2 regions of the Halobacillus sp. AWM4_238 genome follow, and region 1 is predicted to be linked to the other one. Evidence: a T-box and tRNA genes for the amino acid it is inferred to sense, from the RefSeq annotation. Region 1 holds a T-box; the other holds one or more tRNA genes.
What was found. A T-box is a leader RNA that pairs with one kind of tRNA and senses whether it is charged. The one in region 1 lies ahead of argS (arginine--tRNA ligase), so its partner is inferred to be a tRNA-Arg.
Positions count from the first base shown of each region.

Region 2: it has a tRNA-Arg gene. The T-box ahead of argS (arginine--tRNA ligase) is inferred to sense a tRNA for this amino acid. The anticodon was not compared.

Region 1 covers NZ_JBSWSY010000002.1:3,792,887-3,796,297, forward strand. Annotated here, with positions in the region: gene argS (arginine--tRNA ligase) at 1-1,339, opposite strand, end outside; T-box leader at 1,378-1,591, opposite strand; gene ACXACN_RS18840 (DUF421 domain-containing protein) at 1,693-2,307, shown strand; gene ACXACN_RS18845 (thioredoxin family protein) at 2,365-2,694, shown strand; gene proC (pyrroline-5-carboxylate reductase) at 3,011-3,411, shown strand, end outside.
Region 2 covers NZ_JBSWSY010000002.1:1,794,967-1,798,377, reverse strand. Annotated here, with positions in the region: gene rph (ribonuclease PH) at 1-232, shown strand, start outside; gene ACXACN_RS09335 (XTP/dITP diphosphatase) at 234-827, shown strand; gene ACXACN_RS09330 (metallophosphoesterase) at 842-1,366, shown strand; tRNA gene ACXACN_RS09325 (tRNA-Gly) at 1,634-1,707, shown strand; tRNA gene ACXACN_RS09320 (tRNA-Arg) at 1,735-1,808, shown strand; gene ACXACN_RS09315 (thiol-disulfide oxidoreductase DCC family protein) at 2,017-2,406, opposite strand; gene ACXACN_RS09310 (hypothetical protein) at 2,786-2,950, shown strand; gene sda (sporulation histidine kinase inhibitor Sda) at 3,034-3,180, opposite strand.

The DNA.
Region 1 (3,411 bases):
GAGCTGTATGGCCCTCAAAAGTAAGCATATCCTCCAATGAGAACTCGACATCGTTGCGACGGTCGTGTTTAAGATCGTGAAAGATGACAGCACCTACGCCTACTTGTTCGGCGACCTTTTCAGCATTCTTCAATTCAGGATTCTTTTCTTTTATATTTTTGGCAGCCTGCGAGATCGCCTCTTCCAACGCTTGTTCGAGCAAGACCGTCTTTCCTTGGCGCGTAGACATTTTCTTGCCATCTTGAAGCATCATTCCAAAAGAAATGTGTTTTAACTGATCCGCCCAGGGATAGCCTGCTTTTTTCAACACGTATTTAACCTGCTGAAAATGAAGAGTTTGTTCATGACCGACCACGTAGAGCGCTTCGTCAAAGTTATACGTCTGCTTGCGGTCGATGGCGGCTGTTAAATCTCTCGTTGCATAAATCGTCGTCCCGTTACTTTTTTGAATGAGACAAGGCGGCAAACCTTCCTCATCAAGACGGACGACCTGAGCACCATCAGATTTCTCCAACAATCCTTTTTCCTTCAACATTTCGATGGTCGCATCCATTTTGTTATTGTAATAGGCTTCGCCACGGGTCAAGTCGAAGGTGATCCCAAGGAGTTTATAAATGTTTTCAAACTCTTCCAGCGATACGTCTTTGAACCATTTCCACAAGGTCACGGCCTCTTCATCATTATTCTCCAATTTTTTAAACCATTCTCTTCCTTCTTCTATTAAAGATGGGTCTTCTTTTGAAGCATGATGAAATTTCACATACACACGCGTCAATTCTCGAATGGGATGGTTTTTGAGACTTTCTTCCTCTCCCCATTTAAGGTAAGCGGCTAATAGTTTTCCGAACTGTGTTCCGTAATCTCCGATGTAATTGATCTTGACTGTCTCATAGCCACATTTTTGTGCAAGGTTTGAGAGAGCATTCCCGATGACTGTGGATCGTAAATGCCCCATGGAAAAGGGTTTGGCAATATTCGGCGCAGACATATCAAGGACGACAGTCTTCCCTTTTCCAAATTCATGGGATCCATAAGCTTCCGGGTCCTGATAAAACTGATTCAATGCCTGGTTTGCCACAAACGTCTGGTCCAGAAAAATGTTGATATACCCGCCTACCGTTTGCACTTTTTGAAAGACCGGATGTTTTAATTGGTTGGAAATTTCTTCAGCAATCAGCTGTGGGCTTTTCTTCAACGTCTTGGCCAGTGGAAAGCAGGGGAAAGCCATGTCGCCGTAACTCGGCTGCTTGGGAACTTCAATCTGTTGTTGTACCCATTCTCGTGGATACTTTTCTCCGAGGATATGGGCGATTTGCAAAGCAAGAATTTGTTTTTCCATCAACGACACCTCCAAAAGTAAAAAAACCTCGTCTCTAAAAAAGAGACGAGGTTTGTGCTCGCGGTACCACTCTTATAGCTATCACATAGCCACTCGATGTTGTTAACGGGGACGTCCCCGGCTTTTCCCTACTCTATCATTCAGGAAAGCTTCTCAAAAGTCCGTTTCACTACTGAAATCCTGCTCAGGCTTCCACCACCCCTGAGTCGCTGATCTGTTTCTGGCAGCTACTCTCTTTTTCCTAGAATTTCTATATTTGAAAAGATTATAGCGGAAACGATTCTCTTTTGCAATCTCTTCCTTGCGAATAGCCTATTTAAATTAGGTGAACATACGAATAGAGGTGATGGGTGATGGATTGGATCTGGAAAGCTGTTCTCATTATTGTCGTAGGGACGATTATCCTGCGAATTGCTGGGAGAAAGTCTATTTCGCAGATGACGTTATCGCAAACGGTTATTATGATTGCGATCGGCTCTTTATTAATTCAGCCTGTGGCAGGAAAGAATATTTGGGTCACGTTTGGGGTGGGAGGAGTACTCGTTCTAACCTTAATTGCCATGGAATTCACGCAGGTGAAATTCGATTTTATGGAACGTTTTCTCACAGGCAGGGCTGTTTCGGTGATTGAAAATGGACAGCTGAATGAGAAAAATATTAAAAAGCTGCGTTTTACTGTCGATCAGTTGGAAATGAAGTTAAGACAAAGCAACATTACATCAATTGCTGATGTTAAGTCGGCGACCTTAGAACCCAATGGCCAGGTTGGCTTTGAGTTGAAAGAACACAAAAGGCCGGCGACTAAGCAGGATATCGATGATTTATCTCAACAGATCCTTTCATTAAAACAAATGTTGAACCCAAATCAAGCCACACAAATCCCAACGCCACCGCCGCCTGGAGAAGATTTATTTAAAGAAGTAGAAACAAAACAACACCAGCAGATTCATCCCGATCGTTTGAATTAAGGCCCCATGCAGGCATTTTGATCTATTCCTTGATATAATGGAACAGAGGTGAGAAGAGTGGAATCCATAAATACCATTGAAGAACTCCACGCATTCGTTAACGAACAACCACTTTCGATTGTTTATGTTTCTAGGACGGGATGTTCCGTCTGTCATGGCTTGCTTCCACAAGTAGAAGGTTTGTTGATGGAGTATCCTAAAATTGAATCCAGGCACGTAAACGCTGATGAAGTCCCGCAAGTAGCCGGGGAGTTTGCAGTCATGACGGTCCCTGCCGTTTTGATCTACGCCGAAGGAAAAGAACTATTCCGTAAGGCCCGCTTTGTTCCGATCGGAGAGCTGAACCAGCAACTGGCCAAACTAAATCATTTCATTAATGAAGAATAACCATCTGTTGAACCCCTCAACAGGTGGTTTTTTTATGCCATCTTATGCGGCATATATAGTCTGATAATTCGCTCAATTTTGCTTTCTCCGGCTTTTCTTGAAAATTCAATGCGCAAATATATGTCTGAGACGAGATTATTTGCGATGAGAAGCGATGAATAAGAAATATCTCTCCATGAAACCGTTTACACTAACTAATTGGCGTATATAGACCCGACTTGCAGAAAACCCCTTGAATAAGTATTGCTCAATGTTATGATGAAAAACGTCTTAAACAAAGCGAACAAAAAATGCGAACGGGAGAGATTAACCCAATATGATTAAACAAACGATTGCTTTTCTAGGTGCAGGCTCTATGGCTGAAGCGATGATTTCAGGCATGGTGGAATCCGGTAATATTCCAGCTGAGAACATCATCGTAACCAATAGAAGTAATCAAGAACGTTTAAACACAATCAATCATAAATACGGCGTACGCACGGTATTAAAAGATGAATTGAACTTTGCAGAAGTCGACCAATTCATTTTGGCAATGAAGCCAAAAGATATTGATGCAGTTCTTGCCGATTTAAAAGATAAATTGACACCAAACCAAGTACTTGTTTCTGTACTTGCGGGAATCTCAACATCTTATATGGAAGAACGATTGAATGAAGGACAGCAAGTCATCCGTGTGATGCCGAATACGTCAAGCATGCTTCGCGAATCAGCGACAGC
Region 2 (3,411 bases), 2.0 Mb from region 1:
TTGCTATGAGGAAGACAGTAAAGCCCAAGTGGATATGAACGTAATCATGACCGGAAACGGTGAATTCGTTGAATTGCAGGGAACAGGAGAAGAAGCAACATTCTCTATGCAGCAGCTGCAAAAGATGTTGTCCCTAGCTGAGGAAGGCGTTTCGGACCTCATTAAACTCCAAGAAGAAGCAATTGGAGAATGGTCAGATGTCATCCGTACAAAAGTGGAGGCAGCTAAGTGAAATGAAAGAGTTAATTGTTGCCACGAAGAACCCAGGTAAAGTGAACGAGTTTCGGGAGATGTTTTCCAAATATGAGATTTCTGTAAAGTCTTTGTTAGATATCGATCGTTCCATAGATATAGAAGAAACAGGTACGACATTTGAAGAGAATGCCGTCATTAAAGCGGAAGCAATGGCGGAGCAATTTGGCGTTCCTGTCGTGGCTGACGATTCAGGTTTAGAAGTCGATGCCTTGAATGGGGAACCTGGTGTTTACTCCGCCCGTTATGCAGGAATAGAAAAAGATGACAACAAAAATACAGAAAAACTTTTAAAAGCACTTCAAGACGTACCCGAATCAAAGAGAATGGCCCGTTTTGTCTGTGCTGTAGCAGTCGCAAGACCTGGTGAAGACACCTTTGTTAGAAGAGGGACGTGTGAGGGATCCATTGCTACTGAATCTCAAGGAACGAATGGTTTCGGTTATGATCCAATTTTCATACCAGAAGGGTCTTCCCGTACGATGGCTGAACACACTTCTGAAGAGAAGAACGCAATCAGTCACCGTCACCACGCCATACAACAAATCGAAGAGTGGTTGAAAACTCAAAGCTAAACGAGGTGAAACGTATGCCGAAAGTTTTAATCGTAAGTGACACCCACGGCTTAAAAAAAGAAGTGATGGAAATTAAAGAAAGACACCAGGATGTCGATGCGATGATTCATTGCGGAGATTCTGAACTCGACTATGATTCAAAAGAATTGGAAGACTTTACTTATGCAAAAGGGAACTGTGATTTCGAACCAGGAATGGAAGAAGAACAAATTCTTCAAGTAGGAGAAATAACCTTCTTGGTCACTCACGGACATTTACATCAAATCAAATCAACTTTGATGCCCCTCTCTTACCGTGCAGAGGAAGTCGGTGCTCAAGTTGCCTGTTTTGGCCACTCGCATATTGCAGGAGCAGAGAAAGTTGGCGACACACTATTCATTAACCCAGGAAGCGCAAGGCTTCCTAGAGATCGTGAAGAGCCAACCTATGCGATTTTAGAATGGACTGATCGAAGCGACGTTCACTTACAATTTTATCATGTGAATGGGGATCCTATGCCCGATCTCCAGATGTCAACAGCACTTGCAGCGAAGAATTAAATTCTTTGCTGCAAACCTGTTGACATTTTCTCATATCCTTAATATAATAATTCTTGTCCGCTTCACAAGACATCAACAAAAAAGGGCTTAATTAAAAGTAAGTTTTCTACTTTGTGGGTATAGTTTAATGGTAAAACCTCAGCCACGAGCAGAACTTCTTCCGAATAAGCTGCGAGTTGCCCCGACGGATATACTCCCTTGAGTAATCTAGAAGAGGAAGGGGCATGAGTGGTACGATTACAAACAAAGCCAAAGAATATTAATGATGCGGGTGTAGTTTAATGGTAAAACCTCAGCCTTCCAAGCTGATGACGAGGGTTCGATTCCCTTCACCCGCTCCAATACATATTTAAAACTTTAATAAGCATGTCCCAGTAGCTCAGCTGGATAGAGCAACAGCCTTCTAAGCTGTGGGTCGGGAGTTCGAATCTCTCCTGGGACGCTATATAAAAATGCTTCCTTTGCTTTGGCAAAGGAAGCATTTTTATGTTCAATAAAGTGAAAGGAATAACCACTCATAAATCAAATGATTGTATTGTAAGAGTGAAACAGGAAATTGTTCAGGTTTGACCCAAGGTACATGGTGGGCTGCATGATTACACAGCCCAGTAATTCTACTATTGAACGCCAGGAAAGAAGCGGATTGAAATTTATAAGAAACGTTTTCTTATCTCTGGTGAAGGGAGCTGACAGGCTTCTTGTTTACCGAACCACTTGTAACGATTTTTAGCCACAAAATTGTAAGCCCAATCCCTTATCGCTTTAGGGACAATTATCAAAGCAAACCCCATTTTCCAAAAACCCGTCAAATATTTACATATCCTCAAAGCTGCCGTGGACCGAATGTAGGACTTGGAACCTTCGATGAGGACGATACTGTCCACTTCAATTGGAATTTCAAATTTCCTCATGAGTGTGCGTCCAACATGGCTTTGTTGAGAAGCAAATGTAAAAAGTCCTTCAGGATCTCTTTTAATAATGAACTGCACATTTTGATTGCAAAAATTACATTCCCCGTCAAATAGGATAATCCGTTCCATTTTCATCACCTCTACAAACATTTTATCACGTAAACATTTTAGTTTCTTAAAAAAGTGTTCTCAACAAGAGGCACAACACACGTACTCTTCATACGCTATCGTGTAGAGGAGTGATTCTTTTGATAGCCTTCGCTTATATCCTGATTGGTGTGTTTTTCTGCTTCCAACAACAAGAACCGATTGACCAAAGTAAAGAAGAGCGATCTTTATATATGTTGGTGTTATTAGGGTGGATCATTCTTTGGCCAGTATTCTTAATCCATTTCTTACTTAAAGGTAAATATAGGGTATAGAACATGGTATTAACTCACATATGAAATCCTTCTCAAGCACACAATAGAAATGGCTACTAAGCCAAGTGATTTGAGGAGTGATCAGGATGGAGAAGAAGAATGTTCAGTGGTTGCCGATTGTCGCTTCTATCGGAATCGGTGCTGCCACTTACAGCATGATGACTGGTCAGGCAGGGCAATTGCAAAACGTCATCCCAAGCATTGCTAAGATGTCTGGGCAAAGCCAGAGCAACCCAACCTCTAATCAATAAAAAAAGGGTGTGCTCGTTGAGCACACCCTTTCTATATTCCTCTATAATAACGTTCCCATTTTGAGCGAACGTTTGATGTCGATTCATGTTAGTTGGAGATTTTCTTTTGGCAATTCCATAGATCGCTTATCAATTTCCTTCGTCAACAAATGAACGAATTCATCATCTAGTTGAAGCTTAACGGACTCTATGTACGTTTCCAGCAGTGTTTGATCATCTAGCAATGACAAAACGATACATCCCCTTAAATTTATAATTCGGTGAAATTTTATTCACATTCACTTATTTTAGCAAAAAATATGAATTCATCATGAGTACAAAGTCCTGTTTTTGCAATTATGATACAAATGATGATTCTTTTTTGCGTATAGAATCTGAATGTATAAGTGTTTTCTTTGTGTTTGTCTTGAATATACTTTAGTATATCCTAATAAGCTGAATGAATAGAGGTTTGAAAAACT